DNA from 3 places in the Brevibacterium sp. LE-L genome. Region 2 is predicted to be linked to each of the others. Evidence: riboswitches for the same ligand, from Rfam matches in the RefSeq annotation. Region 2 holds a riboswitch; each other region holds the start of a gene.
The links. Region 2 has a riboswitch for thiamine pyrophosphate ahead of ACQE2J_RS15130 (ECF transporter S component). Riboswitches for the same ligand answer to the same signal wherever they lie in the genome.
Positions count from the first base shown of each region.

Region 1: another riboswitch for thiamine pyrophosphate. It lies ahead of ACQE2J_RS06230 (NUDIX hydrolase); the one in region 2 lies ahead of ACQE2J_RS15130 (ECF transporter S component).
Region 3: another riboswitch for thiamine pyrophosphate. It lies ahead of thiM (hydroxyethylthiazole kinase); the one in region 2 lies ahead of ACQE2J_RS15130 (ECF transporter S component).

Region 1 is NZ_CP189759.1:1,388,529-1,393,735, forward strand. It holds gene ACQE2J_RS06215 (alpha/beta fold hydrolase) at 1-326, shown strand, start outside; gene istA (IS21 family transposase) at 413-1,999, shown strand; gene ACQE2J_RS06225 (ATP-binding protein) at 1,996-2,766, shown strand; gene ACQE2J_RS06230 (NUDIX hydrolase) at 3,096-3,539, opposite strand; TPP riboswitch at 3,530-3,628, opposite strand; TPP riboswitch at 4,065-4,160, shown strand; gene thiM (hydroxyethylthiazole kinase) at 4,249-5,073, shown strand; gene thiE (thiamine phosphate synthase) at 5,070-5,207, shown strand, end outside.
Region 2 is NZ_CP189759.1:3,314,144-3,319,350, forward strand. It holds gene ACQE2J_RS15115 (MmgE/PrpD family protein) at 1-375, opposite strand, end outside; gene ACQE2J_RS15120 (DUF4916 domain-containing protein) at 570-1,109, shown strand; gene ACQE2J_RS15125 (universal stress protein) at 1,246-2,205, shown strand; TPP riboswitch at 2,297-2,405, shown strand; gene ACQE2J_RS15130 (ECF transporter S component) at 2,427-3,056, shown strand; gene ACQE2J_RS15135 (ABC transporter ATP-binding protein) at 3,056-4,633, shown strand; gene ACQE2J_RS15140 (energy-coupling factor transporter transmembrane component T family protein) at 4,626-5,207, shown strand, end outside.
Region 3 is NZ_CP189759.1:1,257,218-1,262,424, forward strand. It holds gene ACQE2J_RS05625 (sugar ABC transporter permease) at 1-165, shown strand, start outside; gene ACQE2J_RS05630 (SRPBCC family protein) at 201-707, opposite strand; gene ACQE2J_RS05635 (winged helix-turn-helix transcriptional regulator) at 820-1,284, shown strand; TPP riboswitch at 1,372-1,504, shown strand; gene thiM (hydroxyethylthiazole kinase) at 1,492-2,406, shown strand; gene thiE (thiamine phosphate synthase) at 2,403-3,182, shown strand; gene thiD (bifunctional hydroxymethylpyrimidine kinase/phosphomethylpyrimidine kinase) at 3,179-4,093, shown strand; gene ACQE2J_RS05655 (TenA family protein) at 4,177-4,926, shown strand; gene ACQE2J_RS05660 (DUF1648 domain-containing protein) at 4,910-5,207, opposite strand, start outside.

The DNA of each region.
Region 1 (5,207 bases), 1.9 Mb from region 2:
CACTGCGGCGCGACCGTCTCGAACCGATGATCGGTCACTACATCGAGTCCTTCAAGCAACCGGGCGCAATGCATGCGGGATTCGAGGACTACCGAGCGACCTGGGAAGACCTCGATCACGATGAACACGACCATCAGGTGGGGTACCGGGTCACCGTTCCCACGTTGGCCCTTTGGGGAGATCACGGGCTCGCGGCCCAAGCTCCAGTGCTGAGTAAGTGGAGAGACTACGTCGAAGAAACCCGAGATAGCACGTCTCTCCTTGAATGGCGCGTAGCGCTACTTGGTCCCGATAGTCCACGTACCTGGTATCAGTTTTCTGGATAGGTGGTACTGCCGTGATTTCGGTGGTCTTCTGAGCGGTGGGGCGGCACGTCCGTGTCGCCCGTCACTGAGTCGGAAAGGCCCTTGGTATGGTCAACTATCGGGCGATCATGGAGCTGGTGCTCGCAGATCGCAGTTACAGCGAGGTCGTCGAGACCGTCGGATGCTCGCGACGCGACGTCTCTCGTGTGAAGCAAGCCCTCACCCGGCACGGAGTGACCTCGGCTGCGGCGGTCGGTGATGCCGAGCTCGCGGCGTGGTTCCCGGACGGACGCCGGCGGGTCTCGGTGGAGTACGCGCAGCCTGACCTGGCGCGCGTGCTGACGTCGATGAAGCAGAACCGGCACTTCACGCTGCTGCAGGCATGGCGCCGCTACGCCGACACCCAGAGCGGCGGGCAGAAGAAGTACGGGTATTCGCAGTTCTGCGCCCTGTTCGCCGACTACGTCAGATCGCATGACCTGGTCGCCGTGCTCCACCACGAGCCGGGACGGGCGATGCTCGTCGATTGGGCCGGTGACACGCTCGATCTCGTCGACGCGGTCACCGGGCAGGTCACCAAGGCGTACCTGTGGGTCGGGGTGCTTCCCTACTCGGGGGTGTTGTTCTGCCGCGCCTACGCGAACATGAAGTCGCCGGCGTGGCTGGACGCGCACGTGCGCGCGTTCTCGTTCTACAGGGGCGTGGTCCAGCTGGTGGTCCCGGACAACCCGACGACGTCGACGCATCCGCGGCGCAAGGGTGACCGGGAGCGGATTGTCAACGCCCGCTATCAGCAGCTCGCCGACCATTACGGGACCGCGATCGTCCCGGCCCGGGCGGGCAAGCCCCGCGATAAGGCCGCGGCCGAGAACGCCGTCAACGTGGTCAACAAGCGTGTCATCGGCTACCTCGAAGACGAGGTCTGGACGAGCCTGTCCGAGCTCAACGACGCGATCGAGCAGCGCGTCGACGAGATCAACCACGACCTGCGTCGGGCCGACGACACGACCCGGTGGCAGCGATTCGAGGCCGAGGAGCTGTCTTTGCTCGGTCCGCTGCCCGATGCGCGGTTCGAAGAGGTCGAGTGGAAAGAGCTCAAGGCAGGGCGGAACTACCACGTCACCGCCGATTCCCAGCGCTACTCCGTGCCCTATCAGCTAGCCGGGCGACTGTTGCGGGTCCGGCTGACGTCGTCGCGGGTGACGGTGTTCGACGGCACCGCGATCGTGTGTGAGCACCCCAGACTGTGGGGCCGCAAGGGCCGGTACTCGACGCTTCCCGAGCATGTGCCCAAGCAGCATCAGGGCATCGACGGCCTGTGGTCGAGGCGCTGGTTTACCGATCGTGCCCGCAGCGCCGGCCCGGCGACCGTGACGGTGATCGAGCAGGTCCTCGACCGGCAGACGATCGAGGCGCAGGGATATCTCGACTGCCAGAACATCCTGAGCGGACTCGGAAAGCAGAACCGGCAGCGGCTCGAGGCCGCCTGCCAGGAACTCGTCAACCGGGGCGGGTACGCCACCTACACGACGCTGAAGCGCATCATGGCTGCGATCGACAGCGACCAGAAGAAACCCAGGGCGCCGATCCCGGCCGCGTCCACACGCAAACGCGCAGCCAGCGCACCGAATGGACCCGATGTGTACGTGCGCGACGCGTCTCACTACGAGACCGGAGGGGAGGAGGCCCGGTGACGTTCACGAGCATCGATTACGACAAGTTCCGCCAGCTGCGGGTCACGCATATCGCGACCCGGTTCGAAGAACTCATCGACGACGAAGCCAACGACACGCTCACCCCGGAGCAGATCTTTCTCACCGCTACCGACGACGCACTCGAGCAGCGCCGGATCCACAAGGTCGACAAGCTCATCCGTGCCGCCGGCTTCCCCCTCCCGCAGGCATCGATCGCGGAGATCGACTACCGCGAGGATCGTGGCATCACCCCGGTGCGGATGCGTCGCTACGCCGCACACGACTGGCGAGCAGATCCCACCAACCTGCTGATCACCTCACCGACCGGCGGTGGGAAGACCTATCTGGCGTGCGCGCTCGGCATCGCGGCGTGTCACAACGGCCACTCCGTCGTCTACGCCCGGATGGACGACCTGGCCAGGAGGTTGGTGATCGCCCGCGGGGACGGTATCGCCCACCAGAAGCTGCTCAACGACCTCTCGCACACGGATCTACTCGTGATCGACGATTTCCTCACCGTCGGGATCGACAGCGACGCTGCCAGCGATCTGTTCGCAGTGCTGGCGAACCGGGAACACCGGCTGCCAACGATGATCGCCTCGCAGACGGGGCCAGCGCACTGGGTGGCCGAACTGCCGGACCGAGTCGCTGCGGACTCGATCGTGAACCGGCTGTCGAACCAGGCCCGAAAGATCAGCCTCGGCCAGATCGACATGCGCAGGCTCCGCCACGAGCAAGCCCGCGCCGACGACGGCTACTGGGAGTAGCCGCCAGGACGACAGGTGCCGGCCCCGAGCACACGCTCGGGGCCAGTACCACTCCCACCGAGCACCAGTACCAGGTACGTGGACTATCCGTACCAACCGACGCTACGCGCCACTTGAAGGTGGCATCATCGAGAACTGCGGGCATTTCGTACCGGAAGAACGCCCTGAATCTCTCGCTATGCGACTGCGAGACTTCTGGGATCGTCACGAAACGATCAACTGACAGAACCCGCATTGTGTCGCACTGCATCTACCAGGAACCCCGTGCGGTTCCAAAAGTAGTTGTCCTCTTTCCGTCGTTCGGTATCATTCAAACGTATTGAGATAGTTCAAGAGCTTTGCGCGAGCCGGAAGGCAGTCTCGGCAACTTCGCGCACATCAAGACTGAGTGCAAGGTCTCCGTGTTCGAGGTCTTCGATTGAAAACCAGCGTGCTTCCAGCGCGTCATCAGCTGCCACGGGTACCCCGGTTCGCCAGTCGCACCGCACCGCGACGAGGACGAAGTGCTGGAGGAGGGTGCCGGAGTCGTCGTGATGGAAGGCATCGACAGCGGTGAACACCTCGCGTGCCTCACCGTGCACGCCGGTTTCCTCATGCAACTCGCGTAGGGCGGCTTGCTGAATTGTTTCGCCGGTTTCGATTTTCCCCCCAGGGAAGCCCCACCGCCCGACATCTGGCGGGTTCGCGCGACGCACCAGCAGCACGTCGCCGCCACGGATGACTGCTGCGATCGTCGCGACGATCGGACGGGACGGAGAGGTGGAAGCACTCACTTGGACATTCCTTCGCTAGTTCGAACTAGAGCAGGTTCGACGGGTGTGATCTCAGCCGCAGATCCCGTGCAGCACCCCGTGTCACGTCACACCAGTCTACCGAGGATTTGTGCTGCTCATCGGTCGCTGGCTCTTTGCGAGGGAACGTTTATCCGAGGTCTTGCGTTCACTCCCGCCGCTTTTTTCGTGTACTGACGGAGGTGCGGGTTCCGTGCAGCAGGAGTGGAGGGCGCCGATGCCGCCGGCCGATCTCACCCGGAGCCCCTCAGAGGCTGGTAGTCCTCAGCGTCTCCGTGCTCCTGCCGACCGCATGGTTTTGTACCAGGATGGGGCCGTGGTCGGCTGCCCGTGTTGGTATTTGATCTTTCTATATGGTCCCTGACACCGTGGGCTGCACCGATCTGGTTCAGTGTCGGCGAATCACCGTCGACAGCCCCCGCCAGGATCTGCCGTGCTCCTGACCATCGGCGGCCCTAGCGTTCCACGGGAGTGCTCCCAGTTGTGGCCGAATGCGTTAGGGTAGTGGGCAGTGACACGGGGTGCCGCACCCAGCGGCTGAGATCACACCCGTCGAACCTGATCCAGTTCGTACTGGCGAAGGGAATGTCCGGATGACTTCAGCGCGTTCGAGATACCGATCCAGGTGTCCGCTTTCGGCGTGCCGTCATGGTGATCGACTTTCTTTCGCAGTGGAAGAAAGCGAGAGTTCATGTCTGTCTCATCATCCGCGGTTCTGCTCGGTGAGCTGAGGGCGCAGACCCCGTTGGTGCAGTGCATCACTAACTCGGTGGTCACGAACTTCACCGCGAACACCTTGCTGGCCATCGGCGCGGCACCGGCGATGGTCGACATCGTCGGCGAGGCCGGACCGTTCGCCCGTGTCGCCGGGGGCCTGTTGGTGAATCTGGGAACGCCGATCCCGGAGCAGCGTGCGGCGTCCGAGGAAGCGGTCGCCGTGGCGAACGATGCGGGCACGCCGTGGGTGCTCGATCCGGTCGCGATCGGGTCGCTGCCCATCCGGACAGCTCTCGCCGAGAAGCTCGCCGCCCAGCACCCGTTCGCGATCCGGGGCAACGCCTCCGAGATCCTCGCGCTCGCGGGGGCCGGAACGGGTGGCAAGGGCGTCGAAAGTGCGGATGAGACCGAGGCGGCCGCACCGATCGCGATGCGGTTGGCGAGAGACCTGCGCACAGTCGTGGCGGTGTCTGGGCCGGTGGATCTGGTCACCGACGGTGAGCGCATCCTCCGGGTTTCAAACGGCGATCTGCCGCTGACGAAGATCACCGGCGGTGGGTGCGCGCTGGGTGCGCTGATCGCGGCATTCGCTGCCATCCGTGGTGAGTTCTCACCGGTCGAGGCGGTGGCTGCTGCGCATGTCGTGTACGGGATCGCCGCTGAGCGGGCCGCTGCAGAGACGGCGGGGCCCGGGTCGTTCGCTGCCCGTCTGCTCGACGCGCTGTACGCGATCAGCGCAGCGGAGGTGAGCGCGTCGGAGCAGGTGCGCGCCGAGACGGCGCCGGGCGGTGGGGCGTGAACCTCGGCATCTACCTGGTGACCGATCGTGCGCTCTGCGGTGAACGGGGCGTGGCGGAGACCGTGCGGGCAGCCGTCGATGGCGGGGTGCGCACCGTACAGCTGCGCGACAAGCATGCCGGCTTCGATGCACAT
Region 2 (5,207 bases):
CGGGATGTTGTCGCCGGGGTGCGAGTATTCGGCAGCGAGGAACGTGTCGTGGAAGTCGAGTTCACGCACGGCCACACCATTGGCCCAAGCGGCCCATTCCGGAGAGAAGCGATCGGTCACGGGCAGACCGAAGATGTTGGCACCCGGGTTGAACGGATGAGCCTGCGCCTGCTCACGAGCGTGCGTCGGAGCGGAGCGGCGCACCGAGGCGGCTGCCACGGCGGCGTTGTCGATGATGCGGTTGATGACCATCTCGGTGACGTCTGCGTCGACCGGCGTCGAGTCGGATGCGACTTCGGCGATCTTCCAAGCGAGCTGATCTTCGCGAGCCAGGTTCTCTGAGCTCTTATGAGTGCGGACTTCATGATTGATCATGGATACCCCTTCATAGTCCTTGACCGGAACTGGTCGTCAGGTGCTGACCCCACTGTAGGTCACGGCACTCGGCAGATCTCTGCCGGTCGGAGATTTATCTCGACATCAAGATATTTTACCCGATGTGTGCGCTGGTTCACCAACAGGGTCCGATGCCTCTTCTGCACCGACCCCCGATATGGGACGATTGCCTCATGACCCGCACTGCATTGGACTTCGATGAGAACTGGTTCGACGATGCGGAGTTCGCCCGCCTGCGCAGACGGATCCCCATCCCCTACGTCAACGCGATCCCCGTGCGAGTCGGCGAGGCCGGCAACGTCGAACGCATCGGACTGCTGCTGCGCAGCCTCGAGGACGGAACCCTGGGCCGCGAGGTCGTGGGCGGGCGCATCCGCTTCCACGAATCGATCCGCTCCGCGCTCATGCGGCACGCCGAGAACGACCTCGGCCCGATGGCGCTGCCGGTCATCCCGCCGTCGATCTCCCCGTTCCACATCGCCGAATACTTCCCGACCGAAGGCTCCGGCCTCCTCCACGACCCCCGGCAGCACGCGATCTCGATGTGCTTCGTCCTCGAGGTCCGCGGCGAGTGCACTCCACGAGCCGATGCCCTCAGTCTCGACTGGCTGACCCCCGAGGAGACCCTGCGCCCCGACATCACCAGCGAGCTCTGCCACGGTCAGGATTTCATCCTCAAGGCCGCGCTCACCCATCTGGGCTTCCCGGTCTGAGACTGCGGTTCTCACAGACACCATTTTCTACATTCCGTAGAATAACCTTGGTAGACTGGTGGCGACGCAGACGATACCGCTGGTCGGGGCCGTCGTCGGCGTCTGGGTTGGCCAGGCCCCGAGGGAGAGGTTCGAGATGTCTGCCCAGTCCCCAATGCCCGAGTCCCACACCCCCGAAACACGTCCGGCTGATGCCCGGCCGTCCGAGTCCGGTCTCAACCGGGAATTCGGCGTCCTCGTCGGCTTCGACGGCTCCGAACTCGCCGGTCTCGCGGTCCGCTGCGGCGCGCTGGAAGCCGAACGACGCAAGACCACGTTGACCGTCGTGACCGCATATCCGCTGCCGACGATGATCTACCCGAACATGGCGTCGATTCCCAGCGAGCCCGAGGACGCGATAGCGAAGCAGGAAGCGGAGAAGATCCTCGCCGAGGCGGTCGAACTCCTCCGCGATCATCCCGGAGAGAAGAGCTTCCGCACCGTGCCCGGCGATGCGGCCGGCTCGCTCATCGCGCTGAGCACCGATGCCGAGGTCATCATCCTCGGCGCGCGGGGCCGAGGCGGCTTCATGGGCCGCGTCCTCGGCTCGGTGTCCACCGCCGTGCCGGCTCACGCTCACTGTCCGACGATCGTCGTCCCCCACCATGCCGCGAACGCCGAGGCGGACGGACCGGTGGTCGTGGCCGTCGACGGTTCGGACACCGGCCGGGTCGCCATGGTCACCGCGGCCGCCGAAGCCGCCCTGCGCCGAACAGCACTCGAAGTCGTCGCGGTGCTTCCGGCGGGAGAGGAATGGCTCTACTGGTACCCCGAGCTCGAGCTCAGCTCCGAAGTCACGGGACGGCGGCAGAAGCAGATCGCTGCCGGACTGGAGGAAGAGATCGCGCAGCTGTCCGAGCAGTTCCCGGATCTCGAGGTGTCCTCCTCGGTGCCGGTCGGTGACCCCACGCAGACGCTCGTCGAGATCAGCGCCAGGGCGCAGCTGACGGTGATGGGCACGCGCGGACGAGGACGGTTCCGCAGCGTCCTGCTCGGCTCCGTCTCACGCGGAGTCCTCAATCATGCCGAGGGCACGGTGATGGTCGTCCCGAGCTGACAGCAACGGCACCTGACAGCGCAGCGGCACCTGAGGGTCCGCGGACCGGACAGCTCCGTGCCGGAGCCCGCTCTCCCCTGTTGTACAGTGGTGGCTACGACAGGGGAGCGCCGTCAGGGGCGCTGAGAGTGCAGAAGAAGCTGCAGACCCTCGAACCTGATGCGGCTAGGACCGCCGAAGGAAGTCGAGACTCTTCACCCCTCCTTGTATGAGGAGGCACAATGCCGAAAACCACCACACCGAAAACCACCTCCGCCGCGGCGACCGCACACACCAGGGCTCCGAAATCGAAGCAGTGGCGGGTCGTGGACTATGTCACCACCGCCGTGCTCGGCATCGCCGTCGGGCTCGTGTTCTGGGTGTTGGCGCTGAGCTGGAAGGTCCTCGAACTCGCCTTCCAGGCCTTCCCGCCCTCGATCGGGCTCATCGCCGGCCTGTGGGTCCTCGCCGGCCCCTTGGCCGCTGCGATCATCCGCAAGCCCGGAGCCGCGCTCCTGTGCGAACTCATCGCCGCCATCGTCGAGGCGGTCCTCGGCTCACACTTCGGAGCCACCGTGCTGCTGTCCGGGTTCATTCAGGGCCTCGGTGCCGAACTCGTCTTCGCCGCCTTCGGCTACAGGCGGTTCACGCTCTGGATCACCGCACTGTCAGGGGTCGTGGCCGCGGCGTTCATGGCTGTGAGCGAGAACATCATGTACAACGCCGAATGGCAGTTCGGCTATCAGGCGATCTACGCGGTGTGCGCCATCGTCTCCGGCCTCGTCCTCTCCGGCATCGGCGCCTGGTACGCGTATCGGGCGATCGCAGCCACCGGGGCGCTGAGCTCGTTCGCCTCCGGTCGCCTGCGCTGATGGCACTGCCGATCACGGCACGCGGATACTCGTGGACGCATGCCGATCGCGATACACCGGCTGTCGGGCCCCTCGACATCGACATCGCCGCGGGTGAGAAGGTCCTCCTCCTCGGCCCCTCGGGGGCCGGCAAGTCGACTCTGCTCCATGCCATCGCCGGCGTCCTGCCCGAGGAGTCCGGCGAATCCAGCGGTGAGCTCCTCGTCGGCGGCGAGGCTCCGAATCCTCGCCGAGGCGGCACCGGACTGGTCCTGCAGGATCCCGATTCGCAGGTGATCTTCTCCCGCATCGGCGACGATGTCGCCTTCGGGATGGAGAACCTCGGTCTGCCCGCCGAGACCATCGAGGCTCGGATTCCCTCGTCTCTGCGTGCCATGGGACTCGACCTGCCCGCCGAGCATCCGAGTGCGGCGCTGTCCGGCGGGCAGAAGCAGCGTCTAGCTCTGGCCGGCATCCATGCGATGTCGCCGGAGGTCATCGTCCTCGACGAGCCGACGGCCAATATCGATCCGTCTTCCGCGCCCGGCGTCCGTGATGCCGTCCTTGCCGTGCAGGCCGAGACTCAGGCGACCATGCTCGTCGTCGAACACCGCGTGGGGCTGTGGCTCGATCACGTCGATCGGGTGATCGTGCTCGGCCGGCAGGGAATCCTCGCCCAGGGCGCTCCGAGTCGGGTCTTCGGTCATCCGAATCTCTCAAGCGTTCTCATCGACTGCGGGATCTGGGTGCCCGAGGATCCCTCACGATCCCGCGATGACCGTACCCGGTCGCTGAGCGGATCCGGCCGGACCGATGGTGAGCCCGAACGGTCACGGGTCCTGTCCGACCGGGCGGACGACCGCCTCGGCGAGGTGCTGCTGCGCACGGAGGAACTCAGCGTTGCGCGACCGCGGATGCGCGCGCCCGCGGTCGCCGGCCTCGATCTGAGTCTGCGCGCCGGGCAGGCGCTCGGCCTCGTCGGCCCGAACGGGGCCGGGAAATCGACGACAGCACTGACCATGGCCGGGCTCATTCCCGAATTCGCCGGTGCGGTCCACGCCGAGGCAGAGCTGCGTGACGGACTCAGACGCACCCGCCCCTTCGCCTGGCCTTCTGCTCAGTTGGCCCCGCGCATCGGGATGGTCTTCCAGGAACCCGCGCATCAGTTCCTCGCTTCCAGCGTCGCCGGCGAACTCGAACTCGGTCCGCGACTGGCCGGCTGGTCGAGTGCCGAGATCGCGACACGAGTGGATGACCTGCTCGTGTCACTCGGTCTGGCCGAACTCTCGCAGACGCACCCGCAGAGCCTGTCCGGAGGAGAGAAACGGCGCCTGTCGGTGGCGGCCATGATGGCACCTCGACCGCGAGTCCTCATCGTCGACGAGCCGACCTTCGGTCAGGATGCGCTGACGTGGGCGGGACTGGTCGAGATGTTCCTCGATGCTCTCGCGCACGGATCTGCGGTCGTGGCGGTCAGTCACGATCAGGCGTTCCTCGAGGCGATCGGGGCCGATCTCCTCGATCTCGGCGACCACGGTGGTGGGGCCACGACTCTGTCCGCCGACGTCCAGGTCAGGGCCGGTGATCGCGGTGAGTAAACGACTCGTGCGGGTGCGCTCCTCCCCCACCGAGGCGGCCGTTCCGGATCCGGGCCAGCTCATTCCCGTCATGCGCAGCACCCTCGTGGTTCGGTGCAACCCGCTGACGAAGATCGGCGTGGCACTCATCCTCATGGTCGGGGCTCTGCTGAGCATCGATCTGGTCTCGGCCGGAGTCGTCTTCGTCTTCTGCCTTCTTGCCCTTCCGGCCACGGGTCTCGACCTGTCGGCCGCGGCGAAGAGACTGTGGTTCCTGCCTGCCGGCGCCCTGCTCGCGGCCTGGGGTACCGCCTTGCTGGCGGAGAAGACCGGACCCGTCGTCGTCGACTTCGGACCGATCCTATTCACCACCGGATCGCTGTCCGCGGCCGCCGCGATCTTCCTCCGGGCTCTGGCCCTGGCGATTCCGCTCATCGTGCTCGCCTCGACGATCGATCCGCGCGACCTGTCCGATGCGCTCATCCAACATCTGCGCCTGCCCGAGGTGGTCGTGGTCTCTGTGCTTGCCGCCTCGCGGCTCCTCGGACTCCTGGTCAGCGAATGGCAGGTGCTGTCGATGGCGCGGCGAGCCAGG
Region 3 (5,207 bases), 2.1 Mb from region 2:
GCGGCCGTGCTCGGTGCGCTGGTCGTCGGCGCCATCAACAACGGCCTCTACCTCATCGGCTTCAACTCCGATGCGCAGCAGATCATCACCGCGCTCGTCCTGCTCACCGCCGTCGTCATCGACGCACTCAGCCGCCGCGGCCAGAGGTACGTCGGCCGCGGTTAGCCGAGAGCCGTCCGTCCTCGGGTATGGTCCGGCGGTCAGGCGCCGGAGAGCAGACTCGCTTCGACTGCCGGAGTGATCGGGTCTCCCGCGCCCGTGGTGATGAGCCGGTGAAGGCTGTCGTGGGCATTGCGCGTCCACCCCTGTGCGCAGCCCTCATAGCAGGCCAGCATCGGGATCAGCCCCACATGGGTGAAGGTCAGCCGGGCACCGGAGCCGGCCGGCTCGATGTCGAAGCGCACGGTCGTCCCGGCCCATTCATCGACGCCCTCACCCGCTCCGAAACGATTGTCGAGGATCCTCCAGACGACGCGTTCGCCGGGGACGAGCTCGGTGACCTGCACGCGAGTGGTGTGGATCTGCGGCACCGTATAGACGAATTCGCCGAGGCGGTCGGTCGCGCCGTCGATGCGCTGCGACCACCAGCCGCGCACATTCGTCACGGCGGCGTAGACCTCCTGCGGTGACTGCGGCACCTCATAGGTGAAGGTGAAATCCGACGATGACATTGCGTCGGGCGTAGATGTGGGATGTGCTGTGGTCATGGCGAGGCTCCTTTGCCGTTGTCTGCCGATCCCAACTTGCATCAAACAAGTTGATGAAGTGATGATCCCACGCCTGCTTTCATCATGCAAGTATCAAGGTAGAATCATTCTCATGCTGGGCAGAACGTATGACAACGAAGTGTGCTCCATTGCGCGCTCGCTCGAGATCGTCGGCGAACGGTGGAGCCTGCTGATCATCAGGAATGCGCTGTTCGCGGGAGTCACCCGCTTCGGCGACTTCCAGAAACGGCTCGGAGTGGCGACCAATGTGCTCACGACCAGGCTCGATGGCTTCGTCGAGGCGGGGATCATGTCCCGGAACTCGGGGTCCGGCGGGGTCGAATACCATCTCACCGACAAGGGACGTGATCTGCGCGGAGTGCTCATCGCGTTCACCGACTGGGGCGATCGTTGGCAAGCCCCTGCCGGGCGGCCGATCATCTACCGGCACGATGACTGCTCGGGTGAGGTGCATAGTTCGATCCGCTGCGATGTCTGTGGTGGGAAACCTGACGCCGTCACCGCCTCGAAGGGTCCGGGCATGCCTGAGGAGAAGTGGTCGCACCGAACTGACTGACACAGGCACCCGATACGAATGGGCGTGGGCAGGTGCCGGGGCGGGGCTGAGGGGTCGCTCGTGTCCGACGGGGCTGATAGAGTCGAAGCCAATGACATGGGGTGCCTCATGACGTTCCGCTCGGGCCGAGAAGTCCAGGCGGAGTTCGGCGAGGCTGAGAGAACACCCATCGAACCTGATCTGGGCCATACTAGCGAAGGGATCGTCATGGTTGACTTCGACCTGCGTTCTGCCAATGCGCGACTGCGTGCAAGCAATCCACTCATCCAATGCATCACGAACACCGTCGTGCAGCAATTCAGCGCCAACGTGCTCCTGGCCATCGGTGCCTCCCCGGCGATGCTCGACCACGAAGCCGACGCCGGGCAGTTCGCCGGCATCGCCAGCGGCGTCCTCATCAACTTCGGCACCGCCTCGAACCACCAGCTGCTCGCCGCCGATGCCGCCATCGACGTCGCCAACGCGGCCAGCAAGCCCTGGGTCCTCGATCCGGTGAGCGTCGGGGCCGTCGACTTCCGCACCTCCCGCATCCGTCGTGCCGCCGCCGACCACCCGACCGCCATCCGCGGCAATGCCTCCGAGATCGCCGCGCTGGCCGGAGTCGGCCTCGGCGGACGCGGAGTCGACTCCACCGATGACGTCGATGCGGTCCTTCCCGCCGCCGCGAAGCTGGCCCGAGAAACCGGGGCGATCGTCGCAGTCTCCGGACCCACGGACGCGATCGTCGCCCACATCGACGGCGCCGACCATGTCGCCCGCATCGCCGGCGGCCACGAATACATGCCGCTGGTCATCGGCACCGGCTGCTCGCTCGGAGCCGTCACCGCCGCCTACCTCGCCGCCGCTCGCGGTGGACTCGCCGATCCCGACGCCGACGCCTCGGCGGTGAACGCATCGGAACACACCACGAGCGGTGAGGCCGCCTCGGCGAGGTTCGAAGCCGTCGTCGCCGCCCACGCCCACTTCGCGGTCGCCGGCGAAGACGCCGCCGAGGGAGCCAAAGGACCGGGCAGCTACTCGGTGAACTTCCTCGACGCACTCCACGCCGTCGACGACGACCGGCTCGCACAGGCCAGGGTCAGCCTCGACACACTCGCCGCGGACGAAGGCGCGCGGGCATGACCGCCGGATCCGCGCACATCACCGACGATCTGCGCAACGCTGCTGACACCGACCGCTTCGTCGGCATCGACACCCGCCTCTACCTCGTCACCGACTCCGCCCAATGTGAGGCGGCCGGTCGCACCGTTGCCCAGACGGTCCAGGCCGCGGTCGCCGGGGGAGTCGGCATCATCCAGGTCCGCGACAAAGACATCGATGACGGCGAGTTCTATTCGCTCGCCCGTCAGGTCATCGCCGCCGTCGACACCGCCACCCGCGGCACCGACCGCATCGTGCCCGTCGTCCTCAACGACCGCGTTGAGGTGGCCCGCCGCCTCATCGACGAGGGCGAGACCATCCACATCCACGTCGGCCAGACCGACACCACCGTCACCGAGGTGCGCGCCGTCGTGGGTGAGGCACCGCTCATCGGTCTCTCGGCCGCCACCAGCGCCGAATTCGCCGCCGCCCGGGACACCGGCGTCGTCGACCTCGTCGGCATCGGTCCGGTCTATGACACCACGACGAAGGCCGACGCACCCGACGGCATCGGACCCGACCGCCTCGGCAAACTGGTCGCAGAGGCAGGCATCCCCGCCGTGGCGATCGGCGGAATCACCGCCGACCGAGCTCCTGACCTGAGCGGACGCGGGCTGATCGGGATCTGCGTGGTCTCGGCGATCTGCCTGGCCGATGATCCGAAGGCCGCCGCCGAAGACCTGCTGTCGGCGTTCGCGGGACGCGATCACGACGGCCGCGCGGACAGCGCAGGCAGCACCGCCGGCGGCCAGGCATGAGCACGCGCCCGCCGATCACGCTGACCATCGCCGGCACCGACCCCAGCGGGGGAGCCGGAATCCACGCCGACCTCAAGACCTTCACCACGCGCAAGACCCTGGGCACGAGCGTCATCACCGCCCTCCTCGCCCAGAACACGCACGGGGTGTCTCGGGTCTACCCGATCGACGATGACTTCGTCGCCGACCAGTTCGACTCCGTGCTCGAAGACATGCCCGTCGACGCCGCGAAGTCCGGGATGCTCGGCGGCCGATCCCTCGTCGACCTCGTCGTCGCCCGCGCCGCCGAAGGCCTGCTCGGCTTCTACACCGTCGACCCGGTGATGATCGCGACCTCGGGCCATCGCCTCCTCGAGTCCGACGCCGTCGACGCGGTCCGCACCCACCTGCTGCCCGTGGCCGACCTCATCACTCCCAACCTCCCCGAGGCGGCCCTGCTCCTGTCCGAGGACGAACCCGAAGCGCAGACCCCCGACCAGATGCGTGACCAGGCGCTTCGCCTGCTCGAACGTGGGCCCGGCGCCGTCCTCCTCAAGGGCGGGCACGGCAGCGACGGAGACGTCACCGACATCCTCGCCACCCGGGACGGTTCGGTCCGCGAGTTCACCCACCCCCGCGTGGCTACCGCGAACACGCACGGAACCGGGTGCACCCTCTCGGCCGCAATCACCGCCGAGGTGGCCGTCCTCGGCCGTGAACGCGCAGCATCGGCGAACGGGGGCGCGGGAGCGGCCGTGACCGGCACCCCCGAGATCGGGTCCGAGCTCCTCGGCGATGCTGTCAGCAATGCCCTGGATTTCCTCGCCCGGGCTCTCAGCTCGGCCGCGGGCTGGCAGGTCAGCCTCGACTCGGATGGGGCACACGGACCCGTCGACCATCAGGTCGACATCGTCCGCGGGCAGCCTTCCTGACCGACCGCTCACCGCACGGTCGGGCACCCCATCTGACCAACACGAATCACAACCGCACGTCACACGAGTACATAGGAGTTCCCATGACCGTCGATTTCTCTGCCGGACCCCAGACCGCTCAGCTCTGGGACCGTGTCCGCCCCATCATCGAACAGATCGAAGACCTGCCGTTCCTCGCCCAGCTCGCCGACGGCAGCCTCGACGTCACGGCGTTCACGAACTACATCATCCAGGACGGCATCTACCTCAACGGCTACGCGAAGGCGATGTCCTTCCTCGCCGCAAAGACCGTCGACCGCGACGAGTCACGCTTCTGGGCCGGCTCGGCAGCCGAGGCGATCACGGTCGAGGAAGGCATGCACGAAGAGCTGCTCGCCGATTCGCGACTGGCGGCCGCACATGCTGAACTCACCGGCGGCAGCGCGGGCGCCAAGGCCTCACCGACGGCGCTCGGCTACGTCTCGTTCCTCATCGCCACGGCCGCCAGCCGCTCCTACGGCGAAGGCGTCGCCGGAGTGCTGCCGTGCTTCTGGGTATACGCCCACATGGGCAAGGTGCTCGTCGAGCAGGCCGGTCAGATGGCCGATGACCACCCGTACCGGACCTGGGTGCAGACCTATGACTCACCGGAGTTCGACGAATCGACCCGTCATGCCGTGGTCATCCTCGAACAGGAACTCGCGAAGGCCCCGGACGAGGAGGCGGCACGGATGCGGGCGGCGTTCGAACAGGCATGTGTCTACGAACTGCACTTCTGGGCCTCGGCACACGCGATGCAGAACTGGGACGCCTCCGTCTTCCTGCCGCAGGGCGGGCTCACCTCGGCGGGCTGAGCCGGCGGACGAGGTTGATGAGAGCCGCGGCGGTGATGATGAGGAAGACGCCTGTGGGAATGAACGTCATCCCCGTCGGCATCGTCGCCCCGCGCCCTTCGCGCATGATCATCACAAGCACCGACGTCAGCAGCAGTGCCAGGGCGCCGCCGGTGATGCGCATGAACTGCATGAGGCAGTCATAGAGGTAGGTGTGCTCGCCGCTGTTCAACCAGTAGTCCTTGAACGGGATGTTGATGATGGAACTCGGAAGCTTCTCCCAGATCCAGCGGCTCGAAAAG